2 regions of the Burkholderia lata genome follow, and region 2 is predicted to be linked to the other one. Evidence: predicted binding sites of a transcription regulator. Region 2 holds the regulator's gene; the other holds the start of a gene.

Region 1 (14,628 bases), on a different replicon from region 2:
GTCAAGCCGGACGAGCATGACAGCGTGATCTTCGGCACGACCGACGCGGCCGGGCGCACGGTCCGGGTCCGGCTGCCGAAGCTGCATCCGGAGAAGCAGTGGGTGTTCAACCCGATCGTCGGCGACGGCGACCTGGGCGAATCGTTCCGGCTAGTCGAGCCGGGCGGCTCGGCACCGATCGGCCATTTCCCGTACGTGCTGGACGTGGAGAACGAATACCTGGCGTGCGGCTATTCGGATGCGAACGGCTACACCTACTACGCGCAATCGCGCACGCCGCGCAACGTCAATCTTTACGCCGGCACGCTGGCCGGGTCGGCCGACACCGACTGGTGCGCAGGCCCCGGCTTGACCATCGCGAACAGCGCGAACGCCCCGGGCGCGCCTGACCTGTACACGCAATACCTTGGCAGCCTGGTCGCCAACCGCGACCGGATCAGCAGCGATTTGCGGCAGCAGATCGTGGCCAAGCTGCTGTCGCTCGCGATCGCAGAACACGACGAGGGGCGCGTGGCCGCCGCGCTCGATCTCGACAGGATTCCCGACGATCGCCGGAACGACATCGGCTACCGGCTCGCCGACGCCGGCGTCGCAGTCGAGCGCGGGCTCGCGATGATCGACGCGCATCTCGCGGAATCGCCGGACGATGCGTACGCGCTCGACAGCAAGGGCTGGGCGCTGTATCGCCTCGGTCGCAACGACGAAGCGCTCACGTGGTTCGACCGCTCGATCGCGATCTTCGCGAAGGACGGCGACAAGGACAAGGACGCAAGCGAAGCCCATGCGATCGGGCTGACGCACAAGGGCGAAGTGCTGTGGAAACTGGGACGCCAGGATGAAGCGCGCGATGCGTTCGCGCAGGCGCGGAAGGTTCAGCCGAAGAACGAGGAGCTGGCGGAAACGTTGAAGCGGCTGAACGTGCAGGCGATCCCGGACAGCGCGGCGTCGCCAGGAACGACAGGCACGTAACTCACGCTTCGCGCCGCATGCAGCGATCGGCGGGAACGCCGGTCACTGCGCGCACGGATCCCCTTGAGACTGCATGTAGATGTGCCCGGACGCATTCGCCATCGCATGACCGTTGGCGGCGAAGCGCTGCCTCGTGTTCGACATCATCGCAGCGATGATTTTCGACTGGTTGACGCCTGGCTGCCCCATCAGCCTACTGACGCATTCAAGCGAACGGAATACGCGCGTAAAGCCTTCGATTGCACCTGCACGCGTATCGCCGTGCATCATGAAATCGCGCTGGACGGCCGCGTAGCGCCGCATCGCCGCGCGCTGCAACGGGTCCGGGTATTGATCGTCGATGTACGCCCGGACGTCGTCGCGAATGCCGTCACCTTGCGAGTCGATACCGCCGATCGTATCGGTGAAATCCGTCGAGTGATCGCCGTAGCGGTCTGCGGCCGGGTGCTGCCCGGACACGCCGGAAGTGCCCGTGGCCGACGTACCGGACGACGCATGCGAACCGAAGCCGGCCGGCGGTGCCGCCGTTCCGGCCCAAGACAATACAGGCAGCACGGCCGCGCCGATGACGACGCCGATCGCCGCAAGGTCCCTCGTTTTCATTGTTGTCGTGCGCTCGTTGTTGTTGTCGTTCTTCGAGCACTATAGTGCCTGCGCGCATTCCTTCAAGGAAAGATGCAGCACGGCGCGTCACCCCTCGCCTTTCGCGCCCGGGTTGAGCATCACGACGAACCCGGCCACGCCGACAACCAGCGCGATCGCGCCGCCGCGCAGCGCCGTCGCGTTGTCGAACAGCAGCCCCGACACGACGGCCATCATGCCCGCGAGCGACACGAACACGGCGATCGCCGCGACAACGATCCGGTACTGACGACGTATCATCGCGCACCCACTGCGTTAAGCAGCCGCAGCCGCGACATCGTCATCGTCGCCGCGAATCAGCAGCACCGGGCACTTCGAGCCGCGCACGAAGCGTTCGGCGACGCTGCCGAGCAGCACGCGGCGGATCCCGCGCCGCCCGTGCGTGCCGACCACCGCGAGATCGATCCCGCATTCCTTCACGTAGCGCTGCAGGCGCTCCGCGATGTCCTCGCCGATGCTTTCGGTCTCGACGAGTTCGGCCTCGCCTTTCGCACCGGCCAGCGCGATGATCTGCTCCGCTTCGCGCAACACCTTGCGCCCATCGTCGCGGATCTCCTCGACCAGTGCGTGCGGGTCGAAACGGCCCGCGTAAGTGAACAGCACCGACTTGTCCACCACATACACGACGCTGACGTGCGCGTCGCCTGCCAACGCGACCTTCACTGCCTCGGCAAGCGCCTGTTTCGACGAAGCGCTGCCGTCGACGGCCACCATGATCTTCTTGTACATGCGAACCTCGCTGGGGTGAGTTGCCGCGCGTCTGATCGCGCGGCCTTGTCACCATCATCGGCGGATGACGGGTTCGAATATTGATGACGATCAAGTCGCGCCGGCGTCCAGGCTGCGACCCGCCGACGCAGGGCGCCACCCCGCGCCGGAGGCCTTTGCGTCATCGTGCGTGCGGCGCGCGGTACTTGTGCTTGTCGAACCCGCTGTCCCGCGACCACGCGCTGGCGACCGCATCCACGTCCTGGCCCGCGAACGGCAGCACCGTATCGGGCTGGGCGCCGTGACGATAGTTCGGCCCGGTGAATTCCGGATCCGCCGCATAGCCGAAGTACGTGTTGCCGCTCCACACGATGTTCGCGTAACTGCCTTGCGCGTTCTTCGTCCGGAAGATCGCGCCGCTGTCCGATGCGTTGTAGAAGCGGTTGCCCGTCACCTGGAACGCGTTCGCGTAGCTGAGGTTTTCGACGATCGGCGTGACCAGGCCCGGCGTGCGCGTAATCACGACGTTGTCGCGCACGACGGAATCGGCCGAGCCCGCGGCCGACACGATGCGCCGCTTGTCGTTCAGGCTCAGGTTGTTCTCGACGATCGCGCCGGTTTCCTGCGCGACGTGGCCCAGTCCGTCGGAACCGCATCCGCAGAACAGCATCAGCCCGCCGTCGTTGTCGTGGCTGAAGTTCGCGGCTACGCGCGTGTTGCGCGTGCCGAGATCGGCGTCGAACGCCATCCCGTCGCCGGCCTCGATATTGTTCTGCAGCCGCACGCCGTTGACTTCGTTGTAGCGGAACAGCGCATCGTCCGTGTTGATCGCCCATGCGCCGGCGCTGTTGCCCGGCGCGCGCATCCAGATGTCGTACAGGTGATTCGCCTCGACCTGCGGCGCGGTGGCCGTGCGGACGATGATGCCGTCGCCGCCGACGTTGTGGATCAGGTTGTTGCGGAACACGACGTGCGTCATCGGGAAATAGTCCGTCGCTGCCTGCGTGGCCGGATTCGTGAGGTACGCCGAATTGCCCTTGTACGGCGGATAGTCGCCGCACGGTGCGCCGCCCTCCCGGCACATCCACGCGGATCGCGTCGACAGCGCCACCGCGTCGACGTTGTAGATCTCGCTGTTCTCGACCGCGATGTCGTCGAAACCGGTGCGCGTCTCCTTCGTGCCGACGGCCTCGTTGTCGCGGGTCACTTCGAACAGCATCCCGCCGGTCGTCTTGTACGACCCGACCGTATTGCTCGCGACGTCCTTCAGATAGCCGCGCACGTGATGCACGTACACGTCGTCGACGTGATAGTGGCTGCCCGTGCCGTAATCCTCGAGCCGCACATACAGCCCGAGGCGGCCGCCGGGCGTGGTCGCATCGTTGGTCAGCTCGAGCGAGCGGATTTCCCAGTACTGGGTGTTGTAGAGAGAGATGGCCGCGCGATTCACCGTGGGGTTGTCCGACTTGCACAGCGAGTAATAGCCGCTGAACCCGCTCGGCGTCTTGTGCTGCTCGGTGATCGACTGGTCGGGGTCGGCCGTCGCATCGGTGCAGCCGGCCGCGATCACGGGACGCGGCGCCTTCGGGTCGCCGTACGCGTCGACGACGATGGGCGCACCGGCCGCGCCGGTACTGCCCGGCGCGGGCGCAAAGCTGCCGTCACAGGTCGTGCCGCGCTTGAAGCGCACGTGCATGCCGGGCGTGAGCACGATCCGGTTCAACGTCGCGAGATCGTGGATCGGATTCGCGGTGGAGCCCAGCGTCGCGGGCGATCCCGTTCCGTTCGAGCCGAGCGAGCAGTCGACGTGCAGCGTGCCGGGCACTTCAATGGTCGCCTTTTCGGCCGCAGCCGCGGGCACGGCGGCCAACTGCTGCCCGGCCGCGACGCCGTCCGCCGATTCTCCGCCACCGCATGCTGCGAGCGCGCCGATCAGCGGCGCTGCGACAATCTTCCAGTGTTTCAAGGTCAGTCTCCCGAAATATGGCATTCGTGATCCGGTATCGAGTCGACCGCAGGTCGATCCTCGTGCCGGCCGCTCATTCCGGCAGCCGGTTCGTCGACACGAACCGGCGCCCCCTCCTCGCTTGCCGCGGGCAGCAGCCCCGCCCGCTCAGCCAGCACCCACAGGCCGGCTGCCGCCGCGCCGTCGATCGTGTCGACGGGCGGCCAGCCGAACAGCGATGCCGCATGCTTGTAACGCTCACACAGCACGGCGTCGCCGATCAGCATCGGTCGCAGCGCCGCATCGCGGGCCGCACCGCCCGGCCCACAAGGTTCGGCCGCCAACCCCGCGAGCTCATGGCCGATCAGCACGCCGGACAGGTAGTCGGCCTGCTCGGCGGGCGCCAGATCGCCGGCCAGCAGCCGCGCACGGCTGCCGAAGATCGTCGCGAGCAGCCCCGTCGCATGGCCGGCCTGCGCGGCGCGCACGCCGCGCTCGAACGCGTCGCGCAAGAACCCGGCCGACGGCTGCATCGTGCGGCCGAGCAGGCTGTGCGTGCACAGCAGCGCGTACAGTTCGCCCGTCATGAACGTGCAGAAGCGTTCGATGCGCGAGCCGCGCACGGCAACCCACTTCGAATGCGTCCCCGGCAACCCGATCCACCGGACCGGCGCCGTGCCGTTCGTCGCGCCATGCGTCGCACCGCCCGCCTGCAGCGCGCCGACGATCTGCGTCTCCTCGCCGCGCATCACGTTCGCCAGCTCACCGCGCTGGATCAGCCCCGGCACGATGTGCACGGTCACGCCGCGCCGCGCGCGCACCGTCTGCAGCGACGCGCCGAGCCGCGTTGCATCGATCGGCACGCCCGCATACGGCGCCTCGCGCCAGCCTTGCGTGCTGCCGACCATGCCGGCCGCGACGACCGGCAGCGCCGGCCATGCGTCGAGCCATCCGCCGCACACGTCCTCGAACGCCGCATCGCATGCGTCGGCGATCGCGATGCCCGTGCCGCCCAGCTGCATCACGCCCTTCGGTGCGGCCCGCTCGTCGAGCACCGTCCGCGCATCCGCCATCAGGTATGCGCGCAGCGACGTGGTGCCCCAGTCGAGTGCGATCAGGCGTGGCACCGGCGCTTGGCCGCCGGGCCGTGGTGTTGCATCTTGCATAGGATTCCTCTGTTTGACGGTTGCGGCTCGATGCTTCGTCAGGCCCGTATCAGAAGAGCGTCTCGATACCCGCGTAGACGCCCGTCTGCCCGTGCCCCGGCATCGGCGACGCACCGAGCCCGTTGCCGTTGCCGAGCCCCGGCGACTGCGGGTTCACGCCCAGGTTCGCCCCCGCGCTGTTGAACACGTGCGCGGCGGTCGCGTACAGGAACGTGCGTTTCGACAGGTCGTACATCGCGCCGAGGCCGATGATCGTCGAGCGCCCTTCGCCGCTGTGGTCGGCGGTCCACTGGCCCGCGTCGATCTTCATCGAATAGACGGCACTCTGCAGATGCAGGAACGGCGTCGCGTCGTACGTCACGCCGCCCCAGTAGTAGTTCGCGGTGCGCGACAGGCCCGCTGGCGTATCGGGAGCGCTGTAGCGCGTGTAGCCGATCTGCACCAGCGCCGGGCCGAAGCGGTCGCGCACGCCGATGAACGCTTCCTGCGATGCGGTGAACAGGTTGTCTTCGCGGCCGTACTGGTTGCGGATCTCGTTCCAGATGGCGCGTACCTCGAAGTCGCCGTGCGTGTACGCGACCGTCGCACCATCGGACAGGCCCGTTGCACCGACGTTGTTCGTCGAGCCGCGCAGCCAGCCGTTCGAGCTGTTGCCGAGGTTCGCCTGCAGCGCGAACGAGAAGCCGCCGAACTTCGGCGATTCATAGCGGATCCCGTTCGACAGCTTCGGGCCGTTGCGGTACGACGTGAGCGACTCGACCGAATAGTTTTCCTCGAGCAGCGGATCGTACGACCAGATATAGCTGTTGATGAACGAGCCCTGCCCGAGCCGCAGGAAGCCGTAGCGCTCGTTCTTGAAGCCGACCCACGCACCGCGCTGGAACAGCACGCCGCCGCCGTAGTTGCCGTTCGCCGCGTTGATCGACGATTCGAGCCAGAACACGGCCTGGTTGCCGCCGCCGAGATCCTCCTTGCCGGTGATGCCGAGGATGCTCGTCCCCCAGTCGTTGCCTTCCGAGAAGCGCGAGCCCGTCGAATGCGGGCCGTTCTGCACGCCGCTCAGGTACTGCACGTCGCCGCCCACACGCCCCCACACGGTGACGCTCGATTGCGCCTGCGCCACGGCCGGCACCGCCAGGGCCAGCGCCGCGATCCACCCATACTGTCGCATCTAGATCTCCTCCTTCTTTTCGTTCACGTCTCGTCTAATTGGGGAAAGCGCTTTCCCTCGACAGCAAAAAAATTTCGCGGCGGTTGTCGTGCGTCGATTTCCGTGATGTCTCTGACGGAATGCACACGTGCTATGCTCGCGAATCGGGAAAGCGCTTTCATTGTCGGCGCGCGATTGCGCTTTTTCAAGAAAATTCTGGCCCTCCAAGGGATACTACCGAGTCCGATCGCGCGGCATGGCTGCGATGCCGCCGCACGGTCGCCGCCACCGGCGCGCATGCTATGCTCGCCGGCAAAATGCACTGACACTCACTTTCATCGTGGCCAAGATCAACGAAGTCGCCGCCGCTGCAGGCGTCTCCATCGGAACCGTCTCGAAGTTCATCAACAAGACGAAGCGCTTCTCGCCCGACGTCGAACGCCGCATTGCCGAAGCGATCGAGCAGCTCGGCTACGAGTCGAACCCGCTCGCGCGCTCGATGGCCACCGGCCAGACGGGCGCGGTCGGCGTCGTGATCCAGGACATTCTCAACCCGTACTTCACCGCGATGGTCAAGGGTGTGAACCGGATCGCGCAGCGCAACGACTTCGTCGTCCTGATCGTCGATGCCGACGAGAACCGCAAGGGCGAGCGGCCGGCGCTGACGAAGCTGAGCCGGCGCGTCGACGGGCTGATCCTGAACACCAGCATGCCCGACGACGACCTGCGCTGGACCGCGAGCCTCGGCAAGCCGGTGGTCGCGGTCGGTTCCGCGCCGCGCGACGGGCTGCTCACGCTGTACTCCGATCCGGTTCGTGCGGGCGAGATGCTCGCGCAGCACCTGCTGATGGAGAAGTACCAGCGCTTCGCGTACATCAGCCTGCCCAACGCACGCGGCGACGACGAACGCCGCGCCGGCGCCGAGCAGGTGCTCGCGCGTGCCGGCCTGCCGCTGCGCACCTTCAGCGTGCCGCGCGCGACGGTGGCCGACGGCGAGCGCGTGTGCGCGTCGGTGATGCTGTCGGCCGAGCCGCCCGATGCGGTGATCTGCTACAACGACATGATCGCGGCCGGCTTCATCAAGGAAGCCGAACGGCTCGGCATCGCGATCCCGCACGACGTCGCCGTGTGCGGCTTCGACAACCTCGAACTCGGCAAGCTCACGTCGCCCACGCTGACGTCGATCGACACCGAAACCGAGCGCGCGGGCGAAGTCGCGATGACGACGCTGCTCGACGCACTCGCGGGCAAGTCGCCTGCCCCGCATACGATGCTCGAATCGCGACTCGTCGTGCGCGAATCGACGGTGCGACCGCGCGACGCGCGCCGCCGCTGAGCGCTTGCCGCTTACTGCATGATCAACGCGGCGTGGCCGCGACCGCGTCACCCAGCCACGCGCGCGCCACGCAATGCTGCTCGAGCCCGGCCACGCCCGGGCGCGTCTCGAACAGGCTGCCCGCGAGCGGGCCGCGCAGCAGCCCGTCCGCACTCACGTTGACCGATGCGGACGTGACGAACAGCGTCGCGCGATCGGCGCCGCCGAACGCGACGCTGGTCGGCCGCTGCACCGGCATCTCGACGACCTGGTCGAGCGCGCCGTCCGGCGCGTAGCGATGCAGCCGCCAGCCATCCCAGATCGCCGACCACACGCCGCCCTCCGCATCGACGGCAAGCCCGTCCGGCACGCCGCGCGCGTCGCCGAACGTCGCGAACGGCCGCGCATTCGATAACCGCCCTGCATCGACGTCGAAGTCGTACGCGAAGATCGTGCGGCGGCCGGAATCGGTGACGTACATCGTCGAGCCGTCCGGGCTCCAGCCCATCCCGTTCGCGCAGGCGAAGCCGGCCACCGCGACGCGCGACGCATGCGCATGCTCGAAGCAATGGAGATCGCCGGGGCCGTCGCCGTCGTCGGCCATCGTGCCGACCCAGAAGCGGCCGCGCGCATCCACCGCGCCGTCGTTGTAGCGCAGCGACGGCCGCGCATGCGCGGCGTCGGCCAGCCGTTCGAGCGTGCCGTGCGCGGGATCGAACAGGTGCAGGCCGCTCTTCAACGCGACGAGCAGCCGCCCGTCGTCGACGCTCGCGACGCAGCCGGCCAGCTCAGGCAGCAGCCAGAAGCCGGTCTGCCCGTGGCCGGGCGTGTAGCGGTAGAGCGCGGTGCGCTTGATGTCGATCCAGTAGAGCGACGCCGAGCGTTCGCACCAGAGCGGGCCCTCTCCCAGGATCGCATTCGCGCCCTGTACCAGTTTTACTGTCGTCATCGAAATTCTGTTTTTATGCATGCGTTCGGCCGCCCGCCGGTATGGCGGGCGGAACCTGCCGGCCGGGCCGGACTCAGAGCGCGCGGCCCGCGTCGTCGAAGAAGTGCGCGTGCCACATGTCGAAGCGCACGCCGACCGGCTGCCCGGCCGCGACCGTGTACGCGTCGCGGTTCTGCCGCACCGACAGCGGCCGGTCGTGGCCCGCGAGCTCGACATAGACGATCGTCGCGTCGCCCAGGTGCTCGGCGTGCGTGACGCGGCCGTCGAGCCCCGTGCCGGGTGCGCCGACCGTGAGGTTCTCGGGCCGGATACCGAGCTGCAGCGAACCCGACGGCCATGAGCGCGTCGCGTCCGGCGTCGTGGCGAGCGAGCCGCCCGGCACGTCGAAGCGCAACGCGTCGGCGCCGCCGTGCGCACGGCACGGCAGGAAGTTCATCGACGGCGAGCCGAGGAACGACGCGACGAAATGGTTCGCCGGCTGCTCGTACAACGCGAGCGGCGAGCCGACCTGCTCGATGCGTCCGCCGTTGAACACCGCGATCCGGTCGCCGAGCGTCATCGCCTCGACCTGGTCGTGCGTCACGTAGATCATCGTGCTGCCGAGTTCGCGATGCAGCCGCGCGAGTTCGAGCCGCATCCCGCCGCGCAGCGCCGCGTCGAGGTTCGACAACGGTTCGTCGAACAGGAACACGCCCGGCTTGCGCACGATCGCGCGGCCGATTGCCACGCGCTGCCGCTGGCCGCCCGACAGCGCCTTCGGCTTGCGGTCGAGCAGCGCGGACAGCCGCAGCGCTTCGGCCGCCTGCCCGACGCGCGTGCGCGTCTCGGCCGCGTCGACGCCCGCGAGCTTCAGCCCGAACGCCATGTTCTCGAACACCGTCATGTGCGGATACAGCGCGTAGTTCTGGAACACCATCGCGAGCCCGCGCTTCGCGGCCGGCACGTCGTTGACGCGACGGCCGTCGATCAGCAGGTCGCCCGACGTGATCTCCTCGAGCCCCGCCAGCATCCGCAACATCGTCGACTTGCCGCAGCCCGACGGGCCGACGAACACCATGAATTCGCCATCCTCGATGTCGAGGCTGACGTCCTTGATCACGTCCGCGCCGTCGTCGTAGCGCTTGCGGATCTGCTTGAGCGACACACTTGCCATGATTGCCTTTCTCCTCGTCCGTTGCAGCCGCTCACCATTCGGCGACCGAGCCGTCCTCGCGACGCCACACCGGGTTGCGCCAGCGATGCCCGATAGCAGCGGCTTCCCTCACCTTCTCCTCGTCGATCTCGACGCCGAGCCCCGGTGCATCCGGGCGCGCGACGTAGCCCGCGTCGAACGCGAACGGAATGCCGCGCGTGTACGCGTACATCGCGTTGTCGTCGTGATAGGCCACATTGGTCGACTGCTCCTGGATGAACGCGTTCGGCGTGCAGAAATCGATCTGCAGCGACGCCGCGAGCGTCAGGGGCCCGAGCGGGCAATGCGGCGCGACCGCGACGTCGTACGCTTCAGCCATCGCGGCGATCTTGCGCAGCTCCCAGATCCCGCCCGTATGGCTCACGTCCGGCTGCACGATGTCGACGACGCCTTCCTGCAGCAGCTCCTTGAACTGCCAGCGCGTGAACAGCCGTTCGCCGGTTGCGAGCGGCACCGCGCAGTCGCGCGCGACTTCACGCAGTGCGTCGTTGTGCTCGGGCAGCAGCAATTCCTCGTAGAACATCGGGTCGAACGGCGCGAGCGCTTTCGCGAGCGCCTTTGCGACCGGGCGGCGCACGCGGCCGTGGAAGTCGATGCCGAGCCCGACCTCCTTGCCGATCGCGTCACGCACCGTGCCGAAGCGCGCGACCGCGCGGTCGATCGCCGCCGGCGACTCAATCCAGTCGGTCGCGTTGACCACGCCCATCTTCAGCGCGGTATAGCCGGCCTCGACGAGCTGCCGCGCGTTCGCGGCCATGTCCTCGGGCGTGTCGCCCTTCACGTGCGCATAGACGCGCGCCTTGTCGCGCACCGGGCCGCCGAGCAGGTCGTAGACGGGCACGCCGAGCGCGCGCGCCTTGATGTCCCACAGCGCCTGCTCGATGCCCGAGATCGCGCTCGTCAGGATCGGGCCGCCGCGATAGAAACCGCCGCGATACATGACCTGGAACAGGTCCTCGATATGCCGCGGGTCGCGGCCGATCAGGTAGTCGGCAAGTTCGTGCACGGCGGCGGCCGTGGTGGCCGCGCGCCCTTCGACGATCGGCTCGCCCCAGCCGGCGAGGCCCTCGTCGGTGCTGACCTTCACGAACTGCCAGCGCGGTGCGACCGCGAATGTTTCGATTTCGGTGATCTTCATGTGGAGGAACGGGTCCGGTTGAACAGCAGCGCCGACATGCCGTTGTCGGCGACGAGATCCGCGCCGGCGATGCCGGCCGCCGCGTCCGACAGCAGGAACGCGGCGATCCGGCCGATATCGGCCGGTTCGTTGATGCGCTGCGCGGGATGCAGCGCGCGATACGCGTCGAGCAGCGCGGGATCGCGCTCGAGGGCCGCGCCGATCGGCGCGTTCAGCGTGAAGCCGGGGCTCAGCGTGTTGACGCGGATGCGCTGTGGCGCGAGGCTCGTCGCCATCGCACGCGACATCGCGACGATGCCGCCCTTGGTCGCCGCGTACATCTCGAAGCCCGGCACGCTCGCGCCCGCGTGATTCGACGCGATGTTGACGATCGCGCCGCCGCCCGCGCGGGCGATGCGCGGCGCCGCGAGCTGCGCGCACTGGAACATCGAGCGCAGGTTGGTGCGGTACAGGCGGTCGCAGTCGTCGAGCGAGAATGCGTCGAACGGGCCGTGCAGCGTGATGCCCGCGTTGTTCACGAGCCCGTCGAGCCGGCCGTGATGCGCGTCCACACGCTCGAACAGCGCGGCGACGCTCGCCGGTTCGGCCACGTCGGTCTCGACGAACAGCGCATCGCGCCCGCCGAGCCGTTCGCGTACTGCGTCGGCACGCGCGGCGTTCTTCTCCGCGACGACGACCTGCGCGCCGCATTGCGCGAGCACGTCGACGATGCCGAGGCCGATACCGTCGCCGCCGCCGGTGACGACGATCACGCGACCGTCGAGCGATTCGAATGGATTCATGGCTTTACCCCTTGACCGCGCCGGCCGTGATACCCGCGACGATCTTGCGCTGGAGAATGAAGAACAGCACGAGCAGCGGCAGCGTGCCCATCACGGCTGCAGGGAACAGCTTGGTCGGGTCGATGTCGTTGGTGCCGATGAAGCGGAACACCGCGACCGTGATCGTGAACTTCGACGAGTCGGTCAGGAACAGCAGCGGATAGACGAGGTCGTTCCACACCGACAGCGTGACGAACATCGCGAGCGTGCCGGTGATCGGCCGCAACAGCGGCAGCACGATGTACCAGTACACCTGCAGCGGGCTGCAGCCGTCCATCACCGCGGCTTCCTCGAGTTCGAGCGGAATCCGCTTCAGGAAGCTCGTGTAGAAGAACACGCCGAGAGGCAGGCTCTGCACGGTGTACGCGAGCACGACGCCGAGATACGTGTTGAGCAGGTGCAGGTCGCGGAACAGCACATACAGCGGCGTGAGGCTGACGAACATCGGGATCGTCAGGCCGAGCGTCAGCACGATGTAGACCGCGTTCGACAGCCGGCCCTTCACGCGGGCCAGCGGATAGGCCGCGAGCGACGACAGCAGCGCGACGAGAAACGTGACCGCGAGCGTGATGCCGATCGTGTTCGCGACGCTGCGCCAGTAGTTCATCTGCGTGAACACGGCCGCGTAGTTGCCGAAGAACACATGGTCGGGCAGCCCCAGCGGGCGCGCGATGATGTCGTCGCCGGTGCGCAGCGACATCAGCACCATGTAGATCGTCGGCAGCAGCACGATCGCGACGATCGCGATCGCGGCGACGAGCCGCGCGAACCCCGGCACGCGGCGCAGCAGCGCACTCGTGCGCAGCCCGCCGCCCGACGTGCCGGTGGACGGCTGGTCCGCATGAAAGCGTTGACGGATGACGTTCACAGGTTGTCCTCCCGGCGGCGCAGGATCGTGTTCTGCGTGGTGGCGACCACCACGACGATCGCGAGCATGATCATCGACAGCGCACTCGCGAAGCCGAACTTGTAGTCGTTGAACAGGCTGTGGAAGATCTGCAGCCCGAGCGTGGTCGTCGCGCCGTCCGGCCCGCCGTTGGTCAGCACGAGCGGCAGCTCGAAAGTCTTCAGCGTGCCGATCGTGCTCAGCGTGATGTTCACGGTGAACGCCGGCGCGAGCAGCGGCAGGTCGATGCGCGTGAAGCGCACCCACGCGTTCGCGCCGTCGAGCTTCGCCGCATCGTGCAGTTCGGACGGAATGTTCAGGTAGCCGGCCAGGAAGATCGCCGTCGAGTAGCCGACGTACATCCACACGTGCACGGCCGTGACCGCCGGCAGCGTGACCGACGGATCGCCGAGCCACACCTGCTGCAGCGCGTCGAGATGCACGAGGTGCAGCAGCTCGTTGATGCCGCCGCCGAGCGGCGAGTACAGGTACTCCCACACGAACCCGGCGATCACCGCCGAGAACATGCTCGGCACCAGCAGCCCGACGCGCAACGCACCGCGCAGCCGCGGCAGCGAGAACAGCAGCGCGGCGAACAGCAGCCCGAGCCCGTTCTGCACGATCACGACGATCGCCGCATACGCGAACGTGACGACGAGCGTGTGCAGGCTCGCGGGATCGCGAAACGCCGCCGCGTAGTTCGCGAGCCCGATCCAGTGCGCGTCGCCCACGCCGGAGAAATCCGTCAGGCTCATCCGCGCGGCCTTGAACAGCGGATACAGGCTCAGCAGCGCGTACAGCGCGAGCGCCGGCACGGCGCACCACAGCAAGGTCCGGTTGCGCTTCATCGTGCGCCTCCTTCGTCGAACCGCGCCGCGCACCCTCGCGCGGCACGGGAAATGTCAGCGGACAGGCGGTTCATCGCGCGGCCGCATCCCAACGGGCGAGCAGCTTCGCCGGGTCCTGCCCGATGTCGAGGAAATACGCGGACATCGAATTCCAGATCGCCGTGAACAGCGAGCCGGTCCACACGCCCTTCGGATACAGCACGACGTGCCCGTTCTTCTGCGCGGCCGCATACGGCTGCGCCTGCGGCGGCATCGCGTCGGTGCCGCCCTCGAACGGGCTGAACCCGGCTTCCGCATCGAGGAACTGGCGATCGTTGTCCGAGCGCGCCCAGAACGCGAGCCACTTCTTCGCGGCGTCGGCCTGGTGCGATGCCGCGTTGATCGCCCACGCGGTGCCGAGCATGTCGAGCGCGACGGGCCCGTTGCCGGGCACGAGCGCCGGCAGCGGCGCGAACTGGAACGACAGCCCCTTCGTCGCGCTGAACTTCGCGATGTTCCAGGCGCCCTGCGGCATCATCGCGACGCGGCCCGCCTGGAATTCGGTGAGCCCCGTGCTCCACGCGCTCACGCCATTGTTCAGGCGCGGCACGAAGCACTTCGCGTCCGCGAGCACCTTCAGCGCGGCCATCGACTGCTTGAACGCCGGATCGGCCGCAAAGCGCGCGCTGCCCGCGCCGACGAACGATTCGGCACGCGCATCCGCATCGCCGCCGCCGCCGGCCGCCAGCCCGGACGCGATCACGAGCGCCGCGGGCGCCCAGCCTTCCTTCGCGGGCAGCAGCATCGGCGTGATGCCGGCCGCCGCAAGCTTCCCGCACGCGGCCTTCAGCTGGTCGACGTCGGTCGGCACCGTCGCGATGCCCGCGCGCTTGAACAGGTCGAGGTTCGCGAACAGCCCG
Region 2 (14,628 bases):
CGCGTTGAAGCGGTCCATCAGCACGCCGCACAGCACCGCCCCGACGCCGCCGAGCGGGAACAGCGCGGAGATTAGCGTCGCGCTCTTCGGCGTCAGGCCGGCATCCTTCAGCAGGATCGGCATCCAGTTGATCGACGCATAGAAGATCACGAGCCCCATGAAGTACGCGAGCCACAACATCACCGAGCCGACGATGTACGAGCGCGACAGCACGACGCCGAGGCCCTTGCTGCCCGTCTGCGGCGCGGCTTCGGTCATCGCGAACGAGCCGGCGTTCAGCGCGTCGCGCGAGATGCGCGCAAGCGTCGAGCGGATCTTGTCGACGGCGTGATGGTTGGCGACCATGAAGCGCACCGATTCCGGCATCTTCAGCAGCAACAGCACGCCGAGCAGCAGCGGCGTCACGCCACCGAGGATCAGCACGCTGCGCCAGCCGAAATGCGGAATCATCCATGCAGCCAGGAAACCGCCGAACGCGGCGCCGAGCGGGAAGCCGCAGAACATCAGGTTGATCACGGTCGCGCGGCGCTTGTCCGGGCAGAATTCGCCCATCATCGTGACCGCGTTCGGCATCGCCGCACCGAGCCCGACGCCGGTGATGAAACGCAGGATGGTCAGGTGTCCGATCGTCGTCGAGAATGCGGACATCAGGCATGCGACGCCGAACAGGAATACCGAGCCGATCAGCAGCGAGCGGCGCCCGAGCTTGTCGGACAGCGGGCCCGACACGAGCGCACCGCATGCGAGGCCGAACAGCGCGGCGCTCAGCACCGGTGCGAGATCCGGCTTGGTGAGGTTCCATTCGCCGAGCAGCGACGGCGCGATGAAGCCGATCGCAGCCGTATCGAAGCCGTCGAGCAGCACGATCACGAAACACATGAGGAATACGAGCCATTGAAAACCGCCGAACGGCTGCTCGTTGATGAAGGTCTGGACATCGACCACGGGTGTGCGATTCATCGCTAGTCTCCTGTGTCGATCCAGGTTGGCGGTTTGGTGCTTGCCTGGATCCCATGCTTCGCGGTCGATCCAGGTTGGCGCTTTAGCGCTTGCCGGGACCCTATGCAAAGCTCATTTGTTTATCAGCGACGCGACCTCGGAACCGCGTCTTGCCTTTGTTCGCGCACCGGCCATCCGGTGCGCCGCGCGCCGATGCTCTGCCGGCGCGTTCATTCATCGTCGAGGCCCGCCAACCATCGGCAGGCCTCGAAGCAAGCTCGGACTACGCCCGGCGCTTAACCGGCGGCCCCGTCTTGTTCCTTGAAGATCTTGTCTGCCAAATGGAACGCGGAATTCGCAGCCGGCACGCCGCAGTAGATCGCGGTCTGCAGCAGCACTTCCTTGATCTCGTCGCGCGTCACGCCGTTGTTGCGCGCGGCGCGCAGGTGCAGCGCCAGTTCCTCGCCACGGTTCAGCGCGACCATCATCGCGATGGTCAGCAGGCTGCGCGTATGGCGCGGCAGGCCGTCGCGCGTCCAGATCTCGCCCCACGCATAGCGCGTGATCAGGTTCTGGAATTCGTCGGTCACCTCGGTGCGGTTCTCGATCGAGCGGTCGACGTGCGCATCGCCGAGCACCGCGCGACGCACCTTCATCCCTGCTTCGTAACGTTCCTGGTCATCCATCGCCGGTGCCTCACGCGGTCAGGAAATCGAGCAGCGCGCGGTTGAAGCCGTCGGTGCACTCGATGTTCGAAATATGCGCGGCGTCGAATTCGACGTGCTGCGCACCCGGAATCGCGGCGGCCAGCGCGCGGCCCTGGTCGGGCGGCGTCGACATGTCCTTCGCGCCGGTCACGACGAGCACCGGCAGCGCGATACCCTTCACTTCTTCGCGCAGGTCGGCTGCGTTCAGCGCGTCGCAGTTCGCCGCATAGCCATCCTTGTCGGTATGCACGAAGGTGTCGCGGATCGCATCGAACAGGCGCGGCTCGCGCTCGACGAACGCGTCGGTGAACCAGCGCGGCAGCACGGCGTCGGCGAGCGCGGCCATCCCTTCTGCACGCGCCTTCTGCGCACGCGGCGCCCACACTTCCGGCGAACCGATCTTCGCGGCGGTATTCGACAGCACCGCGCGAACGATGCGCGTCGGGAAGCGTGCGGCCAGCGCAGCACCCGTCAGCCCGCCCATCGAGATTCCGCAGAAGTGTGCGCGGGCGATGCCGACGTGGTCGAGCAGGCCGATCACGTCGCCGGCGAGCTGCTCGACCGTGTACGAACCGGCCGGCGCATCGGAATGGCCGTGGCCGCGCGTGTCGTAGCGCAGGACGTTGAAGTGCTGCGTGAGCGGACGGATCTGCGGTGCCCACATCTGCAGGTCGGCGCCGAGCGAGTTCGAGAAGACGAGCCACGGCGCGTCGTCGCGCACGGCACGGTCGATCCGGTAATGCAGTTTCACGCCGTTGACAGTGGCGAAAGGCATCAATGTTCTCCTGGTGATTGCGCGCCCGCGTGCAGCGCGAGCACGGCGTCGACGTAGGCCTGCGCCTCGCCGACGTAATGAGCGGGATCCAGCAGCCGCGCGAGCGCGTCGCGCGACAGGTGCGTCGATACGGTCGCATCGGCGGCGAGCACGTCGAACAGCGTCGCGCCCGTGCGTACGGCTTCCTTCGACGCATGTTCGACGACGTGATGCGCGTCGAGCCGGCCAATCTTGTCGCCGAGCGCGAGCATCACCGCTTCGCCGAGAATCAGTCCGCGCGTCAGGTCGAGGTTCGCGGCCAGGCGTTCGGTGTTCACGTCGAGGCCCGCGACGATCTGTGCGATCTGCGCAAGCGCGCCGCCGGTCAGGCGCGCGAGATCGGGCAGTGCATCCCATTCGGCTTGCCAACCGCCGAGCGCGCGTTCGTGTTCCTGGACCATCCCCGCGAACACCGTCGCGACGAGGTTCGGCGCACGTACGGCAGCCGTCAGCACGGCTGCGCAACCGACCGGGTTGCGCTTGTGCGGCATCGTCGACGAGCCGCCCTTGCCGGCGGCAACGGGCTCGCCGAGTTCGCCGACTTCGGTCTGCATCTGCAGCGACACGTCGCGTGCAATCTTGCCGAGCGTACCGGTCAGCATCCCGAAGCAGGATGCGGCTTCCGCGATACGGTCGCGCTGCGTGTGCCACGGCACGGCCGGCGCCTTGAGCTTCAGGTCCGCTGCCAACGCCGCCGTGACGCCGGCCGCGTGCTCGCGCAGGCTCGCAAGCGTGCCGGCCGCGCCGCCGAACTGCAGCACGAGCGCACGCTCGCGCAATTCGGCGAAGCGCGCGCGATGGCGCAGCAGCGCATCGAGCCATTGCGCGAATTTCAGGCCAAGCGTGATCGGTAGTGCCTGCTGCAGCCACGTGCGGCCGATCATCGGCGTCGCGCGATGCGTGCGCGCAAGCGTCGCGAGCGACGCGCACGCTTCGTCGAGCATCGGCTCGAGCACGTCGAGCGTGTCGCGCAACTGCAGCACGGTGGCGGTATCGATGATGTCCTGGCTCGTCGCGCCCCAGTGCACGAACTTCGCGGCCTCGGGATCGTCGGCCTTCACCTGCGCGGTGAGCTGCTTGACGAGCGGAATCGCGAGATTGCCGCCGAGCGCCGCACCGTGCGCGAGCGCGTCGGCGTCGAGCCGGCTTGCATCGCACGCGTGTTCGATCGGCGCGACCGCGGCGGCGGGAATCACCTGCTGCGCGGCGAGCGCACGCGCGAGCGCGGCCTCGACGTCGAGCATCCGCTGGATCGTCGCGCGGGGCGACCAGATCCGGTTGAGCGGCTCGGTGCCGCAGATGAGGGAGGTCAGGCGGGCGCTGTCTTCGAGCATGGCATCAGATTGGGGAAACGGCGTGCGCCTATTGTCCACCCAAGCGTGCCGGCCTGCGCGCAAGCGCCCGCGCCGGCACGCCTGCGGTTCAGGCAGCGGCCTTTTGCGTCGCGTCGATCAGCGGCACGCCGGTCAGCTTCTGCAGTTCGTCGAACGACAGGTCGGTGAAGATCTCGCTCACGGCGAGGCCGTCGGCCGTCACGTCGAGCACGGCGAGATCCGTATAGATGCGGCTCACGCACTGCACGCCGGTGACCGGATACGAGCACTGCGCGACGATCTTGCTTTCGCCCTGCTTCGTCAGGTGCTCCATCATCACGAACACCTGCTTCGCACCGATCGCGAGATCCATCGCGCCGCCGACCGCAGGAATCGCATCGGGTGCGCCCGTGTGCCAGTTCGCGAGGTCGCCGTTCGCCGACACCTGGAACGCGCCGAGCACGCAGTAGTCGAGGTGGCCGCCGCGCATCATCGCGAACGAATCCGAATGGTGGAAATACGCGCCGCCGGTGAGCAGCGTCACGTGCTGCTTGCCGGCGTTGATCAACTCGTCGTCTTCCTCGCCGGGCGCGGGCGCGGGGCCCATGCCGAGCAGCCCGTTCTCGCTGTGCAGGAAGATTTCCTTGCTCGGGTCGAGGTGGTTCGCCACCAGCGTCGGCACGCCGATGCCGAGGTTCACGTACGCGCCTTCGGGGATGTCCTGGGCGACGCGCTTGGCCATTTCATCGCGGGTCAGTCGTTTCATTTGAATGCTCCTCGGGCGGTCAGGCGGCTTGCGATGCGTGTTCGGCGGCCAGCTCGGCCGCGTGCGCGGCCTGCGGCACCTCGACGATGCGCTGGACGAAAATGCCCGGCGTCACGATGTGTTCCGGGTTCAGCGCGCCGAGCGGCACGACTTCCGACACCTGCACGATCGCGACCTTCGCGGCGCTGGCCATGATCGGCCCGAAATTGCGCGCGGTCTTTCGATACACAAGATTGCCCCAGCGATCGCCCTTGTACGCCTTCACGAGCGCGAAGTCGGCGTGGATCGGCGTCTCGAACACATACGGCTTGCCGTCGATCACACGCGTTTCCTTGCCTTCCGCGAGCTTGGTGCCGTAGCCGGTCGGCGTGAAGAAACCGCCAATGCCGGCGCCCGCCGCGCGGATGCGCTCCGCGAGGTTGCCCTGCGGCACGAGCTCCAGCTCGATCTCGCCGGCGCGGTACAGCCCGTCGAAGATCTGCGAGTCGCTCTGGCGCGGGAACGAGCAGATGATCTTGCGCACCTGCTTCGCCTTCAGCAGCGCCGCGAGGCCCGTCTCGCCGTTGCCCGCGTTGTTGTTGACGATCGTCAGGTCGCGCGCGCCCTGTTCGATCAGCGCGTCGATCAGCTCGGACGGCATGCCTGCCGTGCCGAAGCCGCCGATCATGATTGTCGCGCCGTCGTGGATGTCGGCCACCGCCGACTGAAGCGATTCGAAAATCTTGTTGACCATGTCTCTTCCTGATACGAACCCGCGGCTCGATGCGCGGCCTGTCGAGCGGACACGCGCGTGCCGCGTGCCGCGCCGGGGCCGATATCGACTCCGGTATTTGTTCGCTATTCGAACCTAGATTCGATTAGCGAACGATGGGCCGATCATAGAGTCGCGCACAGCGCGTTGTCAAGGCGGGTTGCCTCGGGGGCCGCTGCGTCGTCGAACGGCAAGCCGACGTAGTTTTCGGCGAGCGCCTGCGCGGCAGCCCGCGAGCGCGTCACGTATTTCAGCTCGGCAAACTTCAGGCGATTGACGAACGGCGAGTCTTCCGGCGACGAGTGCAGCATGTTCGTCATGAAGTACGAGAAGTGCTCGGCGCGCCACACGCGTTCGAGGCAGGTCGCCGAATACGTGTCGAGCGGCGTCGCGTCGCCGGTGCGGTAGCGCGCACCGAGCGCGCGGGACAGCGCACGGACGTCGGCCACCGCGAGGTTCATCCCCTTCGCGCCGGTCGGCGGCACGATGTGCGCGGCGTCGCCGGCGAGGAACAGGCGCCCGTGCTGCATCGTCTCGGACACGAAGCTGCGCATCGGCGTCACGCTTTTCTGCGTGATCCGGCCCTCGGTCGGCGTCCAGCCGGTGTCGTTCGAGAAGCGCGTGTGCAATTCGTCCCAGATCCGCGTGTCGGACCATTCGGTGAGGTCTTCGTCGGGCTTGCACTGCAGGTACAGGCGCGTGACCGTCGGCGAGCGCATCGAGAACAGCGCGAAACCGTTGTCGTGATGCGCGTAGACGAGTTCGTCGAGCGACGGTGCCGCGTCGGCGAGAATGCCGAGCCACGCGAACGGATAGACGCGCTCGAACGTGTTCAGCCGCTCGGCCGGAATCGTCTGGCGCGCGATGCCGTGGAAGCCGTCGCAGCCGGCGATGTAGTCGCAGTCGATGCGGTCTGCGCGGCCGTCGGCGTGCTTGAACGTGACGAACGGGTGCTCGCCTTCGACGTCGTGCAACGCGACGTCGCTCACGTCGAAGTGCATCGCGTGGCCATGCTCGACGCCGGCCGCGATCAGGTCGCGCACCACTTCGTGCTGGCTGTAGACGGTGATCGCGCGCCCGCCGGTGAGCGCGGACAGGTCGATGCGATGGCGCTGGCTCGAGAACAGCAGCTCAATGCCGTGGTGTTCGAGCCCTTCGCGGCGCATCCGCTCGCCGAGGCCGGCGTCGTTCAGCGTGTCGACCGTGCCCTGCTCCAGCACGCCGGCGCGGATGCGGTTCTCGCAGTATTCGCGCGAACGCGCTTCGACGAGGATGGAATCGACGCCTTGCAGGCGCAGCAGATGGGACAGCAAAAGGCCGGACGGGCCGGCGCCGATGATCGCGACTTGGGTGCGCATTGTTCGTCTCCTGAACATTAATTCGAATCGTCGAACACATTTGAGCGCTTTCCCGACTATGCGGCAACGCGATTCAGGAGATATGTTGTATACGTTTTGACGATACTGGCCTGGCGATGGATGCGCTCGATCTGAACCTCATTCCCTACCTCGTCGCACTCGACGACACGCGCAACGTGAGCCGCGCGGGCGACCTGCTCGGCGTCAGCCAGCCGCGCGTGAGTACCGCGCTCGGCCGGCTGCGCGAGTACTTCGGCGATCCGCTGTTCGTGCGCACGTCGCGCGGAATGGAGCCGACGCCGCGCGCGCTCGCGTTGCTGCCGGCCGCCCGCGACGCACTCGCGCAGATCGAGCGCGGCCTCGTCGCGCCGCACGACTTCGACCCGGCCGCGAGCACGCACACGTTCTCGATCGCGCTGTCGGACGTCGGCGAGATCGTGTTCCTGCCGAAGCTGCTGCAGGCGTTCGCGACGCGCGCGCCGTACGCGAACCTGCGCTCGGTCTCGCTCGCGCACGACGAAGTCGGACGCGGCCTCGAAGCCGGGACGATCGATCTCGCGGTCGGCTACTTCCCCGATCTCGACGGCAACAACTTCTTCCAGCAGCGGTTGTTCACACACCGGTTCGTGTGCCTGATGCGGCGCGGCCATCCGTTCGAACAGGCGCCGCCGTTCACGGTCGAGCAGTTCCTCGGGTGCGGGCACGCGGTGGTGCGGGCCGAAGGCCGCAGCCAGGAGGTGCTCGAGAAATATCTCGCGAAGCAGCGCATGCAGCGCCGCGCGGTGCTCGAGACGCCGCACTTCATGAGCCTGCCGTTCATCCTGAGCCGTACCGACCTGATCGCGACGGTGCCGCATGCGATCGGCTATGCGTATGCGGCCGAGCACGCGTTCATCGTGCCCGTCGAGCCGCCGCTCGCGCTGCCGCGCTTCGACCTGAAGCAGCACTGGCATCGCAAGTACCACAACGATCCGCGCACCGCGTGGCTGCGCGGCGTCGTCGCCTCACTGTTCAACGACGAGCAGGACGAATGGCCGAAGTGAGTGCCAGGCCTCTTTCCGCGAAGGACGGGCCCCAGGCCCCGCGCGCGCCCCGCGAAAGCATGAAACAATGCCCGGATTCCGCGCCGCCCCGGCGGCGGCATTCGATGGAGCAGATAGATGGGTAAAAAGAAGTCCGCGCGGCCGGAGCCGGCCGCATCCCGCCCGAGCCGTGAAGAAGCAGAAGACGCGGTTCGCGTGCTGTTGCGCTGGGCCGGCGACGATCCCGCGCGCGAAGGCCTGATCGACACGCCCGCACGTGTCGTGCGCGCCTATGAACAGTTCTTCGCCGGCTATGCGCTGGAGCCGCGCGACATCCTCGCGCGCACCTTCAGCGAAGTCGACGGCTACGACGAAATGATCGTGCTGAAGGACATCCGCTTCGAGAGCTACTGCGAGCACCACATGGTGCCGATCATCGGCCGCGCGCACGTCGCGTATCTGCCGAATCATCGCGTGGTCGGTATCTCGAAGCTGGCGCGCCTCGTTGACGCATTCGCGAAACGCCTGCAGATCCAGGAAAAGATGACCGTGCAGATCGCCGACACGCTGTTCGACGTGCTGCAGCCGAAGGGCGTCGGCGTGATCCTCGAAGCCGCGCACCAGTGCATCTCGACGCGCGGCGTGCACAAGCCGGGCGTCGAGATGGTCACGTCGCGCATGCTCGGCACGTTCCGCACCGATCCGTCGACGCGGCGCGAATTCCTGTCGATCGTCGCGAATCCTTCTTCAGTGAACCTGACGAATACGTAATGGCGCAGACGAAGCAAGCGGCGCATGCGCCCGTCGTGCTCGTGACCGGCGCCGCGCGCCGGGCCGGGCGCGCGTTCGCCGAGTATTTCGCCGCGCACGGCTATCGCACCGCGGTGCATTACGACCGTTCGGCCGATGCCGCGCAGGCAGCGGCCCGTGCGATTGCCGAGAGCGGACACGATTCAGTCGCGCTGCAGGCTGACCTGGCGGATGCCGCGCAGATCACCGCGCTCATCGACCAGGTGTATGCGTGCTTCGGGCGCCTCGACGTGCTCGTCAACAATGCGTCGGTATTCTGGCAGGACCATTTCCCGAGCTTCGACCTCGCGGCGTTCGACCAGGCGTGGGCCGTCAACTGCCGCGCGCCGATCCTGCTCACGCGCGCGTTCTACGAACGGGCCCGCGCGGCCGGCACGCAGGGTGTCGTCGTGAATGTGGTCGACCAGAAGATCAAGGAAAACTTTCACCGCGACCATTTCAGCTACACGGTCGCGAAGGCCGCGCTGGGCAACCTCACGCAGATGCTCGCGCTGTCGTCCGCGCCGGTGCTGCGCGTGAATGCGGTATTCCCCGGGCTGATGCTGCCGAGCGACGACCAGACGCAGGCCGACTTCGAACACGCGAGCCGCGCATCGACGCCGCTTGCGCGCATCGCGGGCCCCGACGACGTCGCGAGCGCGATCCTGATGCTGACGGGCAACGCGTACAACGGCGTGGATTTCGTCGTCGATGCGGGGCAGAACCTGATCCGTGTCGACCAGGACGTGCTGTACAAGCACCGCGCGCCCGACGGCAAGCACTGACCGGCGCGCGCGGCGGCGGCCGGCAACCGACGGCCGCGCGCCGCGTTACGGCTTGTCGGCGCTCCCGCCTTCGCGCACCTTGCCCTGCGCGACGCTCGTGCCGGGCGGCACGCTGTGCGTGAGCCACACGTTGCCGCCGATCACCGAGCCGCGCCCGATCGTCACGCGGCCGAGAATCGTCGCGCCCGCGTAGATCACCACGTCGTCCTCGACGATCGGGTGCCGCGCATTACCCTTGACCAGTGCACCTTCGCCATCGGCCGGGAAGCTCTTCGCGCCGAGCGTGACGGCCTGGTACACGCGCACGCGCTCGCCGATGATCGCCGTCTCGCCGATCACGACGCCCGTGCCGTGGTCGATGAAGAAGCTCGGGCCGATGTGCGCACCCGGGTGGATGTCGATGCCGGTGGCCGAGTGGGCGATTTCATTGATGAATCGCGCGAGCAGCGGCACGCCGAGCCGGTGCAGCGCATGCGCGAGCCGGTGATGCATCATCGCCAGCACGCCCGGGTAGCACAGCAGGATCTCGGTGATGTGCTGCGCGGCCGGATCGCCCGCATACGCGGCCTGGATGTCGCTGACGAGCAGCGCGCGCACCGCCGGCAACTGCCGGCCGAATTCGCGCGCGATTTCGAACGCGCGTTCGTCGAGCTCGGCGAACGGCGTATCGACATGCTCGGGCAGGAACGGCAGCGCACGGCGGATCTGTTCGGACAGGATGCGCAGCGTGCTTTCGAGCGTGTGGCCGACGTAGAAGTCGACGCTTTCATCGGTCAGGTCCGGTGCGCCGTAGTGCGTCGGAAACATCGACGCGCGCAGGCCGGTCACAATCTTGCAGATTGCATCGCGCGACGGCAGTTCGCGGATGCCGCGCGGATGGCGCGTGCGATGGAGTTCCTCGCGCGACTCGCGCAAGCCGGCAACGATTTCTTCAAGGCCCCACTGACGGGCGGGTGATGTCGACATATGCCAATGCAGGCGGCCGCGCTCGGTCGCACGGCCGCTAATAAAGTGACGGGTTCCGCAAGATTACCGCGTTTTTTGTCCGGGAGCGGCACACCGGGAATCGGCCGGACGGCCGATGGCGCCGACGCGCGGCGGCGTCAGATCGTGATGCTGCTCGCGTCGATCCAACGCACGGCCCAATCGCGTGCGTGCGCGATTGCGTCGCCTTCGTCGTTGAACTGGAGCTCGATCGGAAAAAACCGGTTCGCAACGAGTTCCCCGTCGCTCGATCGGGAGATCACGACGTAGGGTTTGAACGAACCGTCACTGGCGCGCGCGGGCGCGCAGTTCAACAGATAACCGCGGTGCGTGAAGGCAGTAGTCGCTTGCATGAATCCGCCACCTCTAGTCCCTTGATTTGTTGTTCACTACCCGTCTTTAAGGGTGCTGCGGCCCCCCGGCGCGGGCAGAGGCGGCGCGACTGAATCCCCTGTCGCCGCTTCGCAGGAAAAGAATCATACTCTGTAGAAAACGCGTCTTCTAGCTGAAATAAATCATGACAAATCAGTGCGCGTCGCGCGACCGCGGCGATCGCCCGCGCGCCTTTTCCCGTCACGCCCGGAACGGGATTTGCTTCGATCCGGAACGCTTCGCCGCGAGGAGAGCCGCGATGGAATCATCCGGTCAAACCGATCGTTCGCGTCCCCGCAGCATCGAGCTCGACAACGACGACACGCACGACAGCACGGTCGATACCGACGGCAAGAACCGCGAGGCGGCGCGCCTCGCCGGCGGCGGGCCGATCTCGCCCGACGAAATCACGCGCAGCAACGCGTCGCTCGTCAATGCGATGCCGGAAGCCGGCGACGGTTTCGCCGGTTTCGACAGCCGCCCCGGCGGCAATCATCCGGCGTTCGCGCTGCGTGCCGGCTACATGGTGATCGAGAAGGGCTTCGACGCGCCACCGCCCATGAGCGACGCGCTGTTCGGCCCGGTCCACCGGATGTACGGCAGCGCGTACTGGCCCGGCCACCAGCGGCGTCCGGAGCGCGTATTCGAGCTGACGGCCGTGCCGAGATAGCCGGCGCGGCGTTTGAATCGATCGTTCGTTTGCGAACCGGTATCGGCCAACAGCCGATGGCTGGGGATCGGCGTACGCGCTCGTGTGCCGACCGGGTACCGGCAACCGCACGATGCACGAACGAATGATTCCGCGCAGCGGCACCGGCGACGCCATGCACGTCGTGAATCGCACTGACGCACATGCGTTGATCGAGGTCATGTCGAAACGGCGCGGTTGCGATTGAATGTCGATGCGGGTGACGCATCCGCGTGACTGTCGTGTCGATGCGGTCGGTATGCGCGTCATGTGCGGCGATGCATGTGCATGTGCATGTGCATGTGCGACACGCGACACCGATGCGCGCGCGTGCCTTCCCGCCGACGATGCAGGCGACAGCGACCACCACGCCGCGCGACACGCGACACGCGACATGCGTGACGCGTCACGCGGCGCAGCATGCGCCAAGTGCATCGCTCACCGCCGCGCGGCACGACCGGCACCTCACTGCAAAGTCCCGGCCATTGGTTTACTCTGCCTCGCAGCATTGCGCATTGCCCATCCCGATCGGCCATCCGGCCGACTTCGCTTCAACCCGCCACTCGGAGACACTATGTACAAGCGTATTCTGGTTGCCGTCGACGGCAGCGACACGTCCCGCCATGCGTTCGATGCCGCGCTGGCACTCGCGAAATCGCACGGCGCCGAGCTGCAACCGTTCTACGTCGTCGAGAACGCCGCGATCTACTACAACGTTCCCGGCTACGATCCGTCCGTGCTGCGCGACCAGCTCGTCGCGCAGGGCAACGCGCTCGCGAAGGATTTCACCGCGCTGATGCAGGCAGCGGGCGTGAAGGGCGAGACGAAGCTGAGCGAAGCGACGTCGCTCAACGACGTGTCGTCGCTGATCCTCGACGGCGCGAAAGCGTTCGATGCCGATCTGCTCGTGCTCGGCACGCACGGCCGCCGCGGGTTCCGCCGTCTCGTGCTCGGCAGCATCGCCGAGCAATGCGTGCGCCACGCGACGCTGCCCGTGCTGCTGATTCCGGCGGCTGCCAACGTCGACGAACCGGCCGCGTAAGCGGCGTTCGGCATGCGCGGGCGGTCGCGACGTTTTGTCACCCGACAGCGGCAAGTTGCGGTGGGACAATGATTCCGTCGATTCAACGCCGGAGTAAACGATCATGCTGACGCCCGTCGCCACACGTCCCGCCGCCACGCCTCATGCCGGTAGCTGGGCTCCTCGCCAGGCCGCGCACTGCTCGACGTGCGCAATGCGGCACCTGTGCATGCCGCAGGGCCTGGCACCCGAAGCGCTCAGTCGCCTCGAGTCGGTCATCTGCGCAGCGCGCCCCGTCAAGCGCGGCGAAGCACTGTTCCGCGAAGGCGACGCATTCGACAACCTGTACGCAGTGCGCTCGGGTTCGCTGAAAACCGTCGCAACACGTCACGATGGCCGCGAGCAGGTCACGGGCCTGCACCTCGCCGGCGAAGCGCTCGGCCTCGACGGCATCTGCGACGACACGCATCCGCGCACCGCGGTCGCGCTGGAAGACAGCTCGGTCTGCGTGATTCCGTACAGCGCACTCAAGACGCTGTGCTCGGAAGCCGGTTCAATGCAGTTGCGCATGCACAAGCTGATGAGCGAACAGATCGTGCGCGAAACGTCGCAAACGATGCTGCTCGGTTCGCTGAATGCCGAAGAACGTGTCGCCGCGTTCCTGCTCGATGTGTCGTCACGCTACCTGAAGCGCGGTTACTCGCCGTCGGAATTCAACCTGCGGATGACGCGCGAAGACATCGGCAGCTACCTCGGCATGACGCTCGAAACGGTCAGCCGCACGCTGTCGAAATTCCAGAAGCGCGGCCTGATCGAAATGCAGGGCCGCCACGTCCAGATCGTCGATTTCGACGGTTTGCATCACGTCTGACGTGATGCCGCACGGCGCGCGCATCTCGCGCGCCGCGTGCGTCACGCAATCGGTCAATCGAGAAACAGTGCGGCGCGTGCCTTCAGCGCCGCACTGAAATCGTCGAGCCAGCCGATCGACAAGCGCCAGCTCTGCCAGTAAAGGTCGATGTCGATCGTTCGCCCGCGCGACATGTCGACCAGTTCGCCCGCCGCCAGTTGGCGGTCGACCATCCGGTCCGGACACATTCCCCATCCCAATCCCGTTTCGCATGCACGCAGGTAGCCTGCGACGTGCGGTATCCAGTGCTGCGGCGGATCGAGATCCGCGCGCGTCACGCGCCGGATGAAACGCGCCTGCAGCCCGTCCTTCGGATTGAACATCACGCACGGCGCGCGGCGCAGCGCATCGCGCGTGATGCCCGCGCCAAAGTAGCGTTCGTAGAACGCCGGCGAGCACACCGCGCGATAGCGAATGCGCCCCAGTCGCTCCGACCTGCATCCCTGGATCGGCTCGGCCTGTGCGGTCACCGCGCCCTGCACGCTGCCGTCGCGAATGCGCGAAGCGGTGTAATCCTGGTCGTCGATCACGAGGTCGAGCAACGTTTCGCGCTCCGTGCAGAACGGCCCGACCGCGTCGATGAACCACGTCGCGACGCTGTCGTCGTTGACGGCCACGCGCAACGTCGGCCACGCGCTCGCGATCTGGCCCGGCAGCGCCGGCATCCGGCCGCCCAGCTCGGCCTCGAGCAGCTGCACGCGCTCGGTATGCCGGCACAGCAGCGCACCCGACGTCGTCGCGACGCACGGCTGCCCGCGCTTGACGAGCACGCTGCCGACCCGCTCCTCCAGCAGTTTCACGCGCTGCGACACGGCCGACGCGGTGACATTCAGCTCCTTGGCCGCCCGCTCGAACGAGCCGTGCCGGATCACGGCCGCGAGGGCATCGAGCAACGCGTAGTCGAGCATTAGATTTCCTTAATCTGCATTAGGTGAATTAGCTTCTCTTATTTTCATGCTGACCGCAGACTAGCGCTACCCGATTCATCCGTCTACTACTCCCACTGCTGTCACCCACCATGAACTGGCTCGCTTTTTCCCACGGCGCCGCACTCTGCGGTTCACTTATCGTCACCATCGGCGCGCAGAACGCATTCGTGCTGCGGCAGGGCATCATGCGCTCGCACGTCGGCAAGATCGTGCTGCTGTGCGCGCTGTCCGACATGATCCTGATCGGCGCGGGCGTCGGCGGCGCATCGGTGCTCGTCGAACGCTATCCGACCTTTGTCCACGCGGTGCTGTACGTCGGCCTCGCGTATCTCGCGTGGTTCGGCATCAACGCGCTGCGCCGCGCGTTCAAGCCGGGCCACGAAACGCTCGACGTGCGCGGCGACGCGGTTGCGCCGCCGCCGCAGAGCGGCCTGGCTATCGTGCTGATGACGCTCGCGTTCACGTGGCTCAACCCGCACG

Evidence for each region. Region 2 encodes FNR, which switches genes on or off when oxygen is low (the NO sensors DNR and NnrR bind a similar motif). Its sites were predicted from a motif close to TTGATNNNNATCAA; they were not measured.
Region 1: BCEP18194_RS02075 (universal stress protein) is a predicted target of FNR. The motif match lies at 2,421-2,434, and genes of this name have one in related genera.

What each region holds. Positions count from the first base shown of each region.
Region 1 covers NC_007509.1:489,367-503,994, reverse strand. The annotation lists gene BCEP18194_RS02090 (tetratricopeptide repeat protein) at 1-969, shown strand, start outside; gene BCEP18194_RS02085 (hypothetical protein) at 1,012-1,572, opposite strand; gene BCEP18194_RS02080 (DUF2964 family protein) at 1,660-1,851, opposite strand; gene BCEP18194_RS02075 (universal stress protein) at 1,867-2,340, opposite strand; gene BCEP18194_RS02070 (hypothetical protein) at 2,501-4,285, opposite strand; gene BCEP18194_RS02065 (2-dehydro-3-deoxygalactonokinase) at 4,288-5,430, opposite strand; gene BCEP18194_RS02060 (porin) at 5,480-6,601, opposite strand; gene BCEP18194_RS02055 (LacI family DNA-binding transcriptional regulator) at 6,921-7,916, shown strand; gene BCEP18194_RS02050 (SMP-30/gluconolactonase/LRE family protein) at 7,939-8,844, opposite strand; gene BCEP18194_RS02045 (ABC transporter ATP-binding protein) at 8,918-9,997, opposite strand; gene dgoD (galactonate dehydratase) at 10,029-11,174, opposite strand; gene BCEP18194_RS02035 (SDR family NAD(P)-dependent oxidoreductase) at 11,171-11,956, opposite strand; gene BCEP18194_RS02030 (carbohydrate ABC transporter permease) at 11,961-12,863, opposite strand; gene BCEP18194_RS02025 (carbohydrate ABC transporter permease) at 12,860-13,729, opposite strand; gene BCEP18194_RS02020 (ABC transporter substrate-binding protein) at 13,800-14,628, opposite strand, start outside.
Region 2 covers NC_007511.1:3,527,683-3,542,310, forward strand. The annotation lists gene BCEP18194_RS38295 (MFS transporter) at 1-960, opposite strand, end outside; gene pcaC (4-carboxymuconolactone decarboxylase) at 1,236-1,625, opposite strand; gene pcaD (3-oxoadipate enol-lactonase) at 1,636-2,421, opposite strand; gene BCEP18194_RS38310 (3-carboxy-cis,cis-muconate cycloisomerase) at 2,421-3,794, opposite strand; gene BCEP18194_RS38315 (CoA transferase subunit B) at 3,883-4,539, opposite strand; gene BCEP18194_RS38320 (3-oxoacid CoA-transferase subunit A) at 4,559-5,272, opposite strand; gene BCEP18194_RS38325 (4-hydroxybenzoate 3-monooxygenase) at 5,416-6,648, opposite strand; gene BCEP18194_RS38330 (LysR family transcriptional regulator) at 6,765-7,691, shown strand; gene folE (GTP cyclohydrolase I FolE) at 7,809-8,441, shown strand; gene BCEP18194_RS38340 (SDR family oxidoreductase) at 8,441-9,244, shown strand; gene epsC (serine O-acetyltransferase EpsC) at 9,290-10,210, opposite strand; gene BCEP18194_RS38350 (hypothetical protein) at 10,348-10,581, opposite strand; gene BCEP18194_RS38355 (DUF3005 domain-containing protein) at 10,860-11,270, shown strand; gene BCEP18194_RS38360 (universal stress protein) at 11,863-12,330, shown strand; gene fnr (fumarate/nitrate reduction transcriptional regulator Fnr) at 12,434-13,180, shown strand; gene BCEP18194_RS38370 (LysR family transcriptional regulator ArgP) at 13,234-14,127, opposite strand; gene BCEP18194_RS38375 (LysE/ArgO family amino acid transporter) at 14,238-14,628, shown strand, end outside.